Regions from separate parts of the Janthinobacterium sp. GL_088 genome, predicted to be linked through region 2. Evidence: predicted binding sites of a transcription regulator. Region 2 holds the regulator's gene; each other region holds the start of a gene.
The links. Region 2 encodes HrcA, which represses chaperone genes, less so after heat shock. Its sites were predicted from a motif close to TTAGCACTCNNNNNNNNNGAGTGCTAA; they were not measured.

Region 1: a site for HrcA is predicted at 3,709-3,735, ahead of groES (co-chaperone GroES). Genes of this name have one in related genera too.
Region 3: a site for HrcA is predicted at 1,895-1,921, ahead of rpoH (RNA polymerase sigma factor RpoH). Genes of this name have one in related genera too.

What each region holds. Positions count from the first base shown of each region.
Region 1 covers NZ_CM174453.1:5,517,338-5,522,119, reverse strand. The annotation lists gene AC3IQ7_RS24680 (POT-type proton-dependent oligopeptide transporter) at 1-48, opposite strand, end outside; gene AC3IQ7_RS24675 (GNAT family N-acetyltransferase) at 131-700, opposite strand; gene AC3IQ7_RS24670 (hypothetical protein) at 761-1,237, opposite strand; gene groL (chaperonin GroEL) at 1,469-3,127, opposite strand; gene groES (co-chaperone GroES) at 3,178-3,468, opposite strand; gene AC3IQ7_RS24655 (hypothetical protein) at 4,003-4,749, shown strand.
Region 2 covers NZ_CM174453.1:6,293,944-6,298,725, reverse strand. The annotation lists gene AC3IQ7_RS28235 (hypothetical protein) at 138-716, opposite strand; gene AC3IQ7_RS28230 (hypothetical protein) at 752-1,348, opposite strand; gene AC3IQ7_RS28225 (HAD family hydrolase) at 1,594-2,319, shown strand; gene hrcA (heat-inducible transcriptional repressor HrcA) at 2,422-3,438, shown strand; gene fur (ferric iron uptake transcriptional regulator) at 3,490-3,921, opposite strand; gene AC3IQ7_RS28210 (outer membrane protein assembly factor BamE) at 4,118-4,759, shown strand; gene dapB (4-hydroxy-tetrahydrodipicolinate reductase) at 4,779-4,782, shown strand, end outside.
Region 3 covers NZ_CM174453.1:1,206,912-1,211,693, forward strand. The annotation lists gene AC3IQ7_RS05485 (hypothetical protein) at 1-300, opposite strand, end outside; gene AC3IQ7_RS05490 (hypothetical protein) at 480-746, shown strand; gene rpoH (RNA polymerase sigma factor RpoH) at 836-1,729, opposite strand; gene ftsX (permease-like cell division protein FtsX) at 2,132-3,052, opposite strand; gene AC3IQ7_RS05505 (cell division ATP-binding protein FtsE) at 3,049-3,786, opposite strand; gene ftsY (signal recognition particle-docking protein FtsY) at 3,795-4,782, opposite strand, start outside.

The DNA.
Region 1 (4,782 bases), 780 kb from region 2:
TTGCCGCGGCATTTTGCCCGTGGCGGTTTGTGTCTCGGCCGATGACATTGGCTCTCCCCCAAGTTTTTTTTGTAAGCCGCGATGCTAAGGCCTGCCGCGTTTGCTTGCAACAGAAAAAACGGCCTGTCCGCTATTTCGCAGGGATTTGTAAGGTATTGATTTTCATAAAGACATTACTTTCGGCACTTGCACTGGCACTTGCACGAACCGGGCGGGGCAGCAACAGCTGCATATGCAGCATGCCATCCGCTGCGGGACAGTCCTCCAGGGTAAAGCCGCAGTCCAGGTACAGGGTCAATGCGGCGTGGTTGTCCTGCGCCACGGCCAGGCGCACGCGGGCCAGTTCGGGCACGCTGCAGGCGTGTGCAATGGCCGCCTGCACCAGTTGCCGTCCCGCGCCACACCCGCGCGCCTGCGGCGCCACGTACACGCTCCACAGACTGGCCTTGTCATGCACGACGGCAATCGGCTCGCGGCGCAGGCCGGCCATGGCGATCAATTGTTCTTCATTGAAAGCGCCAAATATTATTTGGTGGGAAGTGGCGTGCAAGCGCTCGGCTATCTGTGCCAGCGGCAAGCCGCTTTCCGCCGCATGCGTGGTGCAGAAGGCGGTGGGCAGTTCGGCGATGCCTGCCAGGCGCAGCGCGCGGTAGGCGCTGGCGTCGTCTGGCGTGAGGGGGCGGATAGTGATGGCGGGCATGTGGGCGAGTATCGGGCGTTGATGCCAGAAAGTAAAGCTTGCGCTACAACGCCGACGTAGTTACTGCGTGGCGACGCGTTGCATGGGCGCGTTGTCCTTGCGCCATTGTTCCAGGCTGATCAGGTCGCCGCTGACGATGTCGTCGACGAGGATGCGCTTGCCGTCGGGCGTCACGACAAAGCTTTCCCAGCGGTGCGCCGCATCGGGCGTGCTTTCGAAAAAGCTCAGCTGGTAGCTGGCGACGCCATCGACGAGGCGCGTCTCGGGCGACGTTTCCATCACGGCGCCGTGCGCGCGGCCGCCCGAAGCCTTTTCGATATGCGCCGACCAGGCCTTGATTTCCGGCAAAGCCAGCAAGGCATCGACGGCGCGCGCGTTCTGCTCTGGCGCCGCCGTGTTGCTGCTCGCGGCCGGGGCATTGCCCTCGTGCGGCGCGGACTGCTGGTGCAGGTAGAAAGCGACTAGCCCGGCGGCCAGCAAGCCGGCCAGGATGCCGGCGATGATGGTGGTTTTGGAAGAGGAGGCGCGTGGCGGCATGATGGTGGGTGTGAGAAAGAGGGATGATGGCGGCCATGCTAAAGCAAAATGCACAGGCCGGCAATCGCGGGGCTTGCCAAATCAACAGGCCAACAGGCGAAAAAAAAGCTACCTTCCGTAGAAGATAGCTTTTCGGGGCTGGCGGGGAAGAACAAGCAGCTTTTGGTCTGCTGTTTCTCCCCGGCGTATGCATCCCTGCGCGCCGTCGCCTGCGCGCGGGGATGCCGGACATTACATCATGCCGTCCATGCCGCCCATGCCGCCCATACCACCCATACCACCCATGCCGCCGCCCATGCCGCCGCCTGCTTTGTCGTCAGCGATTTCGCAGACCATGCAGTCGGTCGTCAGCATCAGCGAAGCGATCGAAGCGGCGTTTTGCAGCGCCGAACGGGTCACTTTGGCTGGGTCCAGGACGCCCATTTCAACCATGTCGCCATACGTGCCGTTGGCAGCGTTGTAGCCGTAGTTGCCCGTGCCAGCCAGTACGGCTGCCACGACGACCGAAGCTTCTTCGCCAGCGTTTTGCACGATCATGCGCAGTGGTTCTTCCATTGCGCGCAGGACGATCTTGATACCAGCGTCTTGATCAGGATTGTCGCCCTTGACCGTGATGTTGGCGCGTGCGCGCAGCAGGGCTACGCCGCCGCCTGGCACGATGCCTTCTTCCACGGCAGCGCGGGTCGCGTGCAGTGCATCTTCAACGCGGGCTTTTTTCTCTTTCATTTCGACTTCGGTGGCTGCGCCAACCTTGATCACGGCAACGCCGCCAGCCAGTTTGGCTACGCGCTCTTGCAGTTTTTCACGGTCGTAGTCCGAGGTCGCTTCTTCGATCTGTACACGCACTTGTTTTACGCGTGCTTCGATCGAGGCAGCTTCGCCGGCGCCATCGATAACGATGGTGTTTTCCTTGCCCACTTCGATGCGTTTCGCTTGGCCCAGTTCGGCCAGGGTCACTTTTTCCAGGGTCAGGCCGACTTCTTCAGCGATCACTTGGCCGCCGGTCAGGACAGCGATGTCTTCCAGCATGGCTTTGCGGCGGTCGCCGAAGCCAGGGGCTTTCACTGCGCAAGTTTTCAGGATGCCGCGGATGTTGTTCACAACCAGGGTTGCCAGTGCTTCGCCTTCGATGTCTTCTGCGATGATCAGCAGTGGACGGCCAGCTTTTGCGACTTGTTCCAGTACCGGCAGCAGGTCACGGATGTTCGAGATTTTCTTGTCGCACAGCAGGACGAATGGGCTGTCCAGTACGGCAACTTGTTTCTCTGGGTTGTTGATGAAGTATGGCGACAGGTAGCCGCGGTCGAACTGCATGCCTTCAACGATGTCCAGCTCGTCGTTCAGCGACTTGCCGTCTTCAACGGTGATCACGCCTTCTTTGCCGACTTTTTCCATCGCTTCAGCGATACGCTCGCCGATCGAGTAGTCCGAGTTCGCCGAGATCGCGCCAACTTGGGCGATTTCCTTGGTCGTGGTGCAAGGACGGGCGATTTTCGCCAGTTCTTCGACGGTCGCTGCAACAGCTTTGTCGATACCGCGCTTCAGGTCCATCGGGTTCATGCCGGCGGCAACGAACTTCATGCCTTCGCGCACGATGGCTTGTGCCAGCACGGTCGCGGTGGTGGTGCCGTCGCCGGCGTTGTCGCTGGTGCGGGAAGCAACTTCCTTGACCATTTGCGCGCCCATGTTCATGAGCTTGTCTTTGAGTTCAACTTCTTTCGCTACCGATACACCATCCTTGGTGACGGTAGGGGCGCCGAACGAGCGCTCCAGGACCACGTTGCGGCCTTTCGGGCCCAGCGTTACTTTGACTGCGTTGGCGAGGATGTTGACGCCTTCGACCATCTTGGCGCGCGCTGCGTCGCCGAATACTACTTCTTTAGCTGCCATGTTCAATTCTCCTGAGTTTCGGGATGTATCTGTCTACAACGTGGAAACAATTACTTGACGACGATCGCCATGATGTCTTCTTCGCGCATGACCAGCAGCTCATCGCCGTCAACTTTGACGGTTTGGCCGGCGTACTTGCCGAACAGGACGCGGTCGCCCACTTTGACATCCAGAGGACGGACTTTGCCGTCGTCGAGAATCTTGCCATTGCCTACGGCAAGGACTTCGCCTTGATCCGGTTTTTCAGCAGCTGCATCAGGAATGATGAGGCCGGACGCAGTCTTGGTTTCCTGGTCGAGGCGTTTGACGATGACGCGATCGTTCAATGGGCGCAGATTCATACAAAACTCCTTAAAGTTCAATGGATAGGTGTTGCTAAATGAATACATTCCTGGCACAGCGCCAGGCCTGCTTTCAGTGACCGCCGTTGAAAGCAGCCCGCAACGGTCAAGCAAACCCCATGTCATCCTGTCCTTGCCTGTATCCGGCAGTGGTGCATCGCGGCGTCGCCCGCCGCGTAGCGTTCCCTGCAGTGGTCTGGCAAGCACCATCAGTCCTGAGGATTGCTACGAAAGAGTTTGTTAGCACTCTCTACTAACGAGTGCTAATTATAGGGACGGTAGGGGGCTTATTCAAGGGCTTATTCTCCGGGAAGATAAGCATAGACGTTCTGCGCAGCCTGCATTTACGCAGGGTTTGCGCTGGCGCAAGCCTCGTTCCCGGGCGTCAGCAACAGGCGCGACTCTAGCATGCCGTCCGGAGAGGGGGCGTTCCTGTACGCACAGGAAACAGAGTTTGACTATGAAATTTGATAAGATGATTGCAATTGCATATCAATATCGCCTCAGATCACCACTTGCATCAGAAAGCACACCATGCCATTCCCGACTTCCCGTCCCGCCCTGCGCCTGCTGGGCGCCACCGTCATCGGCCTCGCCTGTCTGGGTAATGCCGCTGCGCAAACGCCCACCATCGCCGACGAAATCACCGTGGCGACCCTGACGCCGCAGGAAAAGGAGATGCTGCTGGGCGATTTGTTCAACGACTTGAACAAGGACGACGACGACCAGGAAGCCCATGTGTGGGACAACGGCGGCGACAGCGGTGTGCTGGTGAAAGTCACGTATAACTTTAGCAACTCGGGCATGACGGAGCACAGCCTGAAGGCGCATGTCTGCCGCGACCTGAAATTCGTCGTCACGGCGGGCGGCAAGTCGCAGGACCTGAGCCGCCGCACCTGTTCGCAGAACAGCGGGAAATGGGATGTGCAGGGCAAGGACCCGGCGCCCGTCGTGTATCCGCCGTTCCTGTCCGACGTCACCATCGCCAAGCTGAATGCAAAAGAACAAGCATCGTTGCTGAAGGCCGCCGTGCGCACCTTGAAAGATGAAGAGGATGGCAAGAGCCGCCAGTGGAGCAACAAGGGACTGGGCAATGCGGTGCCGCTGGCAGTGCGACTGACGCCCTCGCGGACGGACGCCAAACCTGGCAGCTACAGCCGTACTTGCCGCGACTTGACGATGGTGCTTGACGGCAAGGGCGGAGAACAGACGCTGACGCGCCGCTCTTGCGAAAACCGCTATGGCGGCCTCGATATCGAACCCGATTACGTCGACGAGTAAAACGTTGCCATCGCGGCGCTGGCGGATGCGTGC
Region 2 (4,782 bases):
TTCTTGGAAGAGTTGGAGGAGACAGATGCATTATGCTGCATCGCCACATATAACTCCAATTTATCTTTTGAATATCAACTATAGATTTCCATGATATCTCTTCCTGGTAGCCGCGCAGCGGCTACCGTTCCTGCAGCTTAGGCCGGATTGCAGGCGATCTTCACCGTCGTCACGTTCGCTTCGCCCATGGTGCCTTTTTCGGTCCCTGGCTGTACGACGCACTGCAGACCCTTAGGCTGAACGGAGACGCTGACGCCATAGGTGTCGCCATAGGCGACAGAGCCCATGGTAAAGGTCGTGGCGTCCTTGGCCACCGTTGTTGTTGCACTACCGTTAATCAGTACCAGGCCGTCCACCGTCAGGCCGGAAACCGTGCCGCCCAAGGTATAAGTGTTTTGAAAACAAGAAACAGCGGCGCTGATGTTGATGTAATGGCCTGCCGAACCGGAACCACCGCTGATGCTGCAAGTCATGTGGGCAGGCTGGGTTTGCACAGTGATGTTGTAGTCGGTGCCATAGTCGATGCGCTTGGCAAAGGTAAACCCTGTTTTCCCCGCAGGAACCGGCAGGGGATCGCCGCCATTGACCAGGATCAGCCCTTCATTGTTCAAGCCTGAGATCGTGCCGCTGACCTCATACGAGGCCTTGCCGCCGCAAGCGGCCAGTCCCAAGGTCAGCAGCAGTGCGGCGAGTGGGCGCAAGCAGGATAACTTCATGTATTTCTCCAAAAATAGGTGACGGATCGCAAGGATTACTGCGGCTTGCAGTCGAGTGTGGCTGCGGTCGTGGCGGCAGATCCCATCGTGCCGACCGTATCGCTGCCGTCGGCGCTGCTGGAACCCTGGAAGCGGCACTTCTGGCCCGTTGGCTGCGTCAGTATGGAAATGCCGTACGCGGCGCCGTCAGCAACGCTGAATTCGTAGCCGGTTGCGCCAAGCAGCAGGGAGGTGTTGATGGAGCCCATCACCAGGCGCAAGCCATCCGCGGCCAGGCCCGTGACCGTGCCGCTCAGCGGATAGGTGTTGGTCTTGCAGGTCACGGATGCCATGTTCACGGAGTAGCTCGATGCCTTGCCGACACCATTGGTCAGCGTGCAAACGGCGCCCTTGGGCTGTTGCGCAATGGTGATGTCGTAGCGGTCATCGGTCTTGACCAGCTTGGTGAAAACAACGTTGGTCTGGCCCACCGTAACGGGCAAGCGTTCCCCGTCATTCAAGAGAATCAGGCCATCCTTGGCCAGGCCGCCGACTTGGACTTGCAGATACAGGTTGCCGCCGCTGCCGCCGCAGGCTGCCAGTGTGGCGGCGCAAGCCGCCGCCAGCATCGAGCGCAGGTACAAATTTTTCATACAGTCTCCAAAACGAATTAGGTTGGGTAGCGCAACGCGGACGCTGGCGCCGCATTGGAATGGCGCCTATTTTAGTCTATCTGGCAAGCTGGATGATCTTGCCTTGTATCACCCTGTAACAATTTTTCGCCGGGGAGCGCTGGCCCGGCCCCATTTCACGGGGGCGCAGCTATGCCGGCGGCGGCGATCGGTGCGACAATAGCTATACCCTGCGCACTGTGACGCAGCATCTCATTGTGAGTCCCATGTCCCTTGCTCCTGTAAAACCCGCCGTGCCGCCCAAGGCCATCCTCTTCGACCTCGACGATACCTTGTGGCCTATCGCGCCCGTGATTGCTGCCGCCGAAACCCTGCTGCACGACTGGCTGGCCACGCATGCACCCAAGGTGGCGCAGCAGTTTTCCATCGAGGTGCTGCGCCAGCATCGCCTGGCCATGCTCAATGCGCAGCCGCATTTCCATGGCAACCTGATCGAGTTGCGCCGCGCAGGCCTGCTGGCCGCCTTCGAGGCTGCCGGCGAGGATCCCGCCCTGGTCGACGGGGCTATCCTGCAATTCCTGGCCGCGCGCAACCGCGTCCAGCCGTATGACGATGTCTTGCCTGGCCTGGTCTGGATGCGCCAGCGCATGCTGGTCGGCTCAATCTCGAACGGCAATGCGGACCTTGACATTATCGGCCTGGCGCAGCATTTCAAGGTATCGATCGCCGCCAGCGACTTTGGCGTGGCCAAGCCCGACGCCAGCATCTTCCTGGCCGCTTGCGCCGCGCTGGACGTGGCGCCTCATGAAGCCGTGTATGTCGGCGACGATCTGTATTTCGACGTGACGGGAGCGCAGGGGGCGGGCATGCGTGCCGTGTGGATGAACCGCAAGGGCAGCGATGCCCATCTGGCCGCCGGCGTGCAGCCCGATGCCATCTGCGCCAACTTTGACGAGTTGCTGCGATGGCTGCAGCAGCAATTGGAAGATTGATCGCCGCGGGCCGGGCGAACGTGCATAATAGGCGCTGTTGCTGCACGTTCGGCCGCTTTCGTTGCCGCTTGCTTAACAAAATACTTGCCTAAATAAGACACCATGCAACTCGATACACGTGCCCAAACACTGCTGAAAGCCCTGGTCGAGCGATATATCGCCGACGGCCTGCCGGTCGGTTCGCGCGCCTTGTCGAAAATTTCCGGCCTCGACCTGTCGCCGGCCACGATCCGCAATATCATGGCCGACCTGGAAGAGCTCGGTTATGTGTCCAGTCCGCACACCTCGGCCGGACGCATCCCCACGCCGCGGGGCTACCGCATCTTTGTCGACACCTTGCTGACGGTCCGGCACCTGGACGAGCATGTGGTGGAATCGCGCATGCGCCTGCAGACGCCGCAACCGCAAAAAACCATCGCCAACGCGGCGCAGATGCTGTCGTCGCTGTCGCAGTTTGCCGGCGTCGTGCTCAGTCCGCGCCGCGAATCCGTATTCCAGCAAATCGAATTCCTGCGCCTGTCCGAAAAGCGCATCCTGCTCGTCATCGTCGCCCCGGGCGGCGACGTGCAGAACCGTTTATTGCTGACGGAAGCCGACTATACGCCGGCGCAACTTGTGCAATCGGCCAATTACATCAACCAGAATTATGGCGGCCTGTCCTTCGATGCCGTGCGCGTGCGCCTGCAGGGCGAATTGCGCCAGTTGCGCGACGACATGGGCAGCCTGATGCAGGCGGCCGTGGAGGCGGGCAGTGAAGCGATGGCCGACCATAGCGACGACATGGTGATTTCCGGCGAGCGTAACTTGCTCAGCGTGAGCGATCTGTCATCGAATATGCATTCGCTGCGTCAGATGTTCGACATGTTCGAGCAAAAGACGGGCTTGATGCAGCTGCTTGACGTATCGAGCAAGGCGACGGGTGTGCAGATTTTTATCGGCGGCGAATCGAACCTGGTGCCGATGGATGAGATGAGCGTGGTGACGGCGCCGTATGAAGTCAACGGCAAGATCGTGGGAACGTTGGGAGTGATCGGACCGACGCGCATGGCTTACGAGCGCGTCATCCCGATCGTCGATATTACGGCCAAATTACTGTCCAGTGCGCTCAGCCATCACTGATCGTTAGCCGTACAGCGCCGGCCGCCCCCTTGCGGGAACGGCCGGCAGACGTCAGGCTGTTTTGTGCGGGCAGGCTACCTTGATGCAGTTGCCGTAGATGGCCAAAGCGTGTTCGGCGATCTTGAAGCCGCGCTCTTCGGCCACTTTTTGCTGGCGGATTTCGATGTCTTCGTCGAAGAATTCTTCGACCCGGCCACAGTCGAGGCACACCAGGTGGTCGTGGTGGGAGCCTTCGTTGAGCTCGAAAATTGCCTTGCCGGTTTCAAAATGGTTGCGATTGAGCAAGCCGGCCTGTTCGAATTGCGTCAGGACGCGGTAGACAGTTGCTAAACCGACATCCATATTGTCGGCCAGCAGAATCTTGTAGACGTCTTCCGCGGTCAGGTGGCGTACCGGGCTACTCTGGAAGATATCGAGTATCTTCAGCCGTGGCAGGGTGGCTTTCAGGCCGCTTGCCTTGAGATCACTAGGATTGTTACTCATGTTTGTTGCTCGTATGTGGGTCAGGTGCTTTATCATATAGCGTTTTAGCGGGGAGTGCCAAAATATGCATTTTTTTGGCAGGCCGGCCACTCCTGGCGTTTTGTTCATCAAATTGAGGTCATTTATGCGCGTAACACCGGCTGTATTGCCATCTCTCTGGCACCGTATTTCATTTCGAGCACCAGTCGTGGCAGGCATGGTCTGTGTCGCGTTGACGCTGTCTGGCTGTGCCAGCCGCGGCATCCTGGGTGAAAAGCCGGCCATCACGTTGAAAGAAGGCAAGGAAGTCGTGCCCGAGCAGGGCGCGCAGACGACGACCGTCACGCCGCTGCAAAAATTCATGTGGTTTTTCTCGCCGTATCGTCCTGACATTCAGCAAGGCAACTTTGTCTCCGAAGAGATGCTGGCCCAGTTGAAAGTGGGCATGACGCGCGACCAGGTGCGTTTCGTCCTCGGCACCTCGTTGCTGACCGACATCTTCCATGCCGACCGCTGGGATTATCCATTCCGCCTGGCCCGGGGCAGTGGCGAAACCACCACCAGCCGCGTGGTTGTGTATTTCGGCAAGGATGGCAAGGTTGAACGTTTCGAAGGCGGCAACTTGCCGACGGAGAAAGAATACATCGACCGCATCGCCGGCCCGTCGCCATTCGCCAAGGTCGCCAAGGCCGACGTGCCTGCCGCCGCCGTGCCATCGCCCGTGGCGCCAAGCGCCGTGCCGGTACCAGCCGATGCCGCTCCTGCCATTCCTGTGAGCAAGCCTGACGTTGCGCCAGCACCTGCAACGGTGCCTGCCGCTGAGCCTGCACCTGCACCTGCTGCCGAACCCACCAAATAAGTTGTTGTAAGAGAATAAAATGA
Region 3 (4,782 bases), 1.4 Mb from region 2:
GGACAATACGATGTCGGCGGCGCCCGCACTGTTGAGCAAACTGAAACTGTAGCTGACGTAGCCTTTCCACACGCACACGGCGCCCTTGCGGCAGCGGCTGTCGTTGACGCGCTCCAGTTTCAGAGTGTCGGTGGCCGTGATGGCCACCTGTTCGCCTGGCGACAGCACGTGGGTGACGCTGCGCGGCGTGTTTTCCGCGTCGCCGGCGCTGCCGGCCGCGCCGCAGCCAGCCAGCATGGCCAGGCAAGCGATGAGCAGGGGCAGCAGCACGGTACGGTAAGAGCGGTTCAGAGTAGACATGGTTTTCCTTTCAGGTGGAGCGTCCCCGGCGTGCTTGTTCACGCGGAGGATAAAAATGATAGTAACAAAATGATATTTTTCCGGCGCACTATTGGCGTGCTGCCGATGAATTGATGCGCCGGCCACGCGGCGCGCCGATTACTGCGTAGAATGGCTGTTTTGAAAATCAGGAAACAACCATGAAAAAAACTGCCCTGGCGAAAAGCGATGCCAAGAAACTGATGGGAAAGATGAATGTTCCCGGCGCCGGTGCATTCGGTAAGGAAGCGGTGGTCGTCGACCGCCGCGAGCAGCGCAAGCGCGATCAGGCCCTGGGCCTGGTGCCATTCGCCGTCAAATTGAACAGCGATCTGGTCTTGCAATTGCAGACCCTGGCCAAGGAACGCGACGCGGATCTGAATGAATTGGTCGCCGAGCTGATCACCAAGGGCTTGGCTGCAGCGTAAGGGCTGACAATGTTTATCTGTTGATAAATATCATTTATAAAACTAAAAGGCGCCTTGCGGCGCCTTTTGCATTGCGGCATTGCTTTCGATTACACCCAGGCGGCCAGCGCGCCCTTCATTTTTTTCAGCGCCGCCACTTCGATCTGGCGGATGCGCTCGGCCGATACGCCGAACTCTTCTGCCAGCGCGTGCAGGGTGGCGCCGGAACCGTCGTCGTTGGCCAGCCAGCGCGCTTCGATGATGCGGCGCGAACGGGCGTCGAGCTTGCTCAAAGCCGTTTCCAGGCCTTCCGATTGCAAACGCGTCACTTGTTCCGCTTCCAGCACCTTGGTCGGTTCGCTTTGCTCCGACGACAGGTAGGCAATCGGCGAAAACTTGTCATCTTCATCGTCAGTCGGCGATTCCAGCGCAATGTCGCGGCCGCTCAAACGCGTTTCCATCTCGATCACTTCTTCGCGTTTCACGTCGAGCAGCTTGGCCAGCGCATCGATCTGCTTTGGCGTCATCGCATCGAGGCCCGTCTTGTGGCTGCGCAGATTGAAGAACAGCTTGCGCTGTGCTTTCGTCGTCGCGACCTTGACCAGGCGCCAGTTTTTCAGGATGTACTCATGCATCTCGGCTTTCACCCAGTGCATGGCGTACGACACCAGGCGCACGCCCTGGTCCGGATCGAAACGTTTCACGGCTTTCATCAAGCCGATATTGCCTTCCTGAATCAGGTCGGCGTGCGGCAAGCCATAGCCCAGATAGCCGCGGGCAATCGAGACCACCAGGCGCAGGTGCGACAGCACCAGTTCTTGCGCGGCGGCCAGGTCATTTTTTTCGCGCAGGCGTGTCGCCAGCGAAATTTCTTCGTCGTGGGTCAACATGGGCAGGCGGTTCACGGCCGAAATATAGGCGTCGATATTACCCAGATTGCCAGTGAACCCGAGGCCCAGCGCATTACTTTTGGTCGGAACCAATGCGGACGTTGCGGACATCATAGTCATGTTTTCTCCCTCGTAGTCTTGCTTTGTTCCAGTTGGCCACGTCACGCGACGTGGTCCGTTTGTCTGTTCGGTTTTGCGTATTCGGTCTTGCACTTTGCAGATCGCGACACCATCTTCATCTGGCGTCCTTGGCGGTTCTGCTGTTGGTATGTGCCTATATTAGCACTCTCTGCTTGAGAGTGCCAATCAGCACATTTAATCGTCCTGATAGCCTAAATACTATGGCGAATGAATGCTTGATATCTATGTCTGTACATCGCGCGATAGCGCTTCACGACAACAGGGCTAGTCTACGGCCTCTGGCTGAAGCGAGCCTTAAGAATACTTGCTTAATATCAAGATGACAGCAATACGGGGGCGCATGGCGGCGCCGGAGCGCCGCCATGGAAAGGAAGGTCAGTTCAGGCGCGCCAGGTGGCGCTGCACGCAGAGGAAGGCGCCGATCAGGCCCAGGCCGGCGCTGACGGCCAGCAAGCCGGCCATCGGCAGCGGCGCCAGCGGCACCAGCTGGAATTCGGATGCGTACAGGCGGGCAAACTCGGCAATCGCCGTATTCAGCGGTTGCATGGCCAGCGCCACGGCGCCCAGGGCCAGCGCGCCGGCGCACAGGCCCAGCAGGGCGCCCGTGTAATAGAAGGGGCGGTGGATGAAGGTGTCCGTGGCGCCGATCAATTTCGAGATGCTGATTTCATCGCGTTGCTGCATCACTTGCAGGCGGATGGTATTGAAGACAACAGCGATCACGGCCACGCCCAGGGTAATGGCCAGCAACAGCAGCACCAGGCGCAGCACGCCCAGCAGGGCCGCCAGGCGCTTGACCCAGGCCGAATCGACTTGCGCCGATTCCACGCCTGGCAAGTGGCGCAACTGTTCCGCCACGGCATCGACATCCTGCGCTTCGCTGGCGCTGCTGAAGGCGTCAAGTTTCAGCACATAGCTGTCGGGCAAGGGATTGTCGCCCAGGGTGCTCAGTACATCTGCCAGGCCATTTTTATTTTTCAGGGTGTCGAGCGCCTGTTCGCGCGCGATGAAGACGATCTTCGCCTTTTGCTCGCCGACGATCTTGCGCATGGAACTGGCCAGGGCCACGGCTTGCTCGCGCGGCGTGTCGATCTTCAGGAAGACGCTGATTTCCGGGTCGACGGACATCTGTTCCGACATGGGGCGGACATTGTCGAGCATGGTCAAGCCGGCGAATGGCAGTGACAGGGCGATGGCGACGACGACGACGTTCAAGAGAAAGCCGCCCGGCGACTTGCGCAAGTGAATCAGCGCCGAACCGAGGGCGAAGCGGTGTTGACGGAACCAGCCTCTCATGCCTGTTCTCCTTCGCCGTCATCCAGGCCGGGCGCGAAATCGGGATCGGGCGGGGCGAAGACGGGCGCCTGCGTGGCCTTGTCGATGGCCACCAGCTGGCCGTTTTTCAGGTGGATCACGCGGGCGGCCGCGTCGAGCATCTGTTCGTCATGGCTGGAAATGAGGCAGGTCACGCCCACGGAGTGGAATGCTTTCAGGGCGTCGAGCACCTTGTTGGCGCTGGCGCGGTCCAGGTTGGCCGTCGGTTCGTCGGCCAGGATGATTTGCGGCCGGTTGACGATGGCGCGCGCGATCGACACGCGCTGCTGCTCGCCGCCCGACAGCGACAGGGGGCGCGCCATGGCGCGGTCCAGCAGTCCCACCTTGTCGAGCGCGGCGCGCGCGCGCTGTTCCGCGGCCGCCTTGTGGGCGCCGACGACGAGCAGCGGCAGCATGACGTTGGCCAGGATGGAGCGGTCGTTGAGCAGCTTTTGCTGCTGGAAGATCAGGCCCATGTTGCGGCGCAGGAAGGGCACGCCGGCCGGCTTGATCTTCGCCATGTCCTGGCCATTGACGATCAGCTTGCCCGATGTGGGGCGTTCCATGGCGGCGATCATTTTCAGCAAGGTGGATTTGCCGGCGCCGGACGGGCCGGCCAGAAACACCAGCTCGCCCTTGGCAATACTGAGCGAAATGTCGCTGAGCGCCACGGCATCGGGGGAGTATTGCTTGGAGACGTGCTGAAATTCAATCATGTATAGGCTTATCCGAGCAGCGCTTCGACAAATTCGGCAGCCACGAAAGGCTGCAAGTCTTCAATTTTCTCACCGATGCCGATGAAATACACGGGCACAGGGCGTACGCGGGCAATCGCCGCCAGCACGCCGCCCTTGGCGGTGCCGTCCAGCTTGGTGATCACCAGGCCGCTCAATTGCAGGGCATCATCAAACGCTTTCACTTGCGTGAGGGCATTCTGGCCCGTGTTGCCGTCGATGACGAGCAGGGTTTCATGCGGCGCGCCCTCCATGCCCTTGCCGATCACGCGCTTGATTTTCTTCAATTCTTCCATCAGGTGCAACTGCGTCGGCAAGCGGCCCGCCGTGTCGACCATCACCACGTCGATGCCGCGCGCTTTCGCCGATTGCACGGAGTCGTAGGCCACGGCGGCCGGGTCGCCCGATTCCTGCGAAATCACGGTGACGTTGTTGCGCTCGCCCCAGACCATCAGCTGCTCGCGCGCGGCGGCGCGGAAGGTGTCGCCCGCAGCCAGCAGCACGGACTGGTTGTTCGACTGCATGTGCTTGGCCAGCTTGCCGATGGTGGTGGTCTTGCCGGCGCCATTCACGCCGGAAATCATCATCACCAGCGGTTTGTGGCGGCCCAGCTCGAAGCGCTTTTCCAGCGGCGAGAGCAGGTCGATCAGCAGCACTTTCAGGGCGGCCTTGACGGCGGCCGCGTCGAGCAGCTTGTCTTCCTTGACCTTCTTCTTCAGTTCCGTGAGCAGGAATTCCGTGGCGTCGATGCCGGCGTCGGACATCAGCAGCGCCGCTTCCAGCTCTTCGTACAGGGCGTCGTCGATCTTCGCGCCGACGAACAGCACGGACAAAGTGTTCGAGGTTTTCGACAGGCCCGCCTTCAGGCGCGTCATCCACGATTTTTTCTCGGGTTCGGCGGCCACGATCACGGGCACGAGCTCGGCCGGCGCGCCGCTCAGGGGCGTAGCGACAGGCTGCGGTACAGGCGGCGTGGCG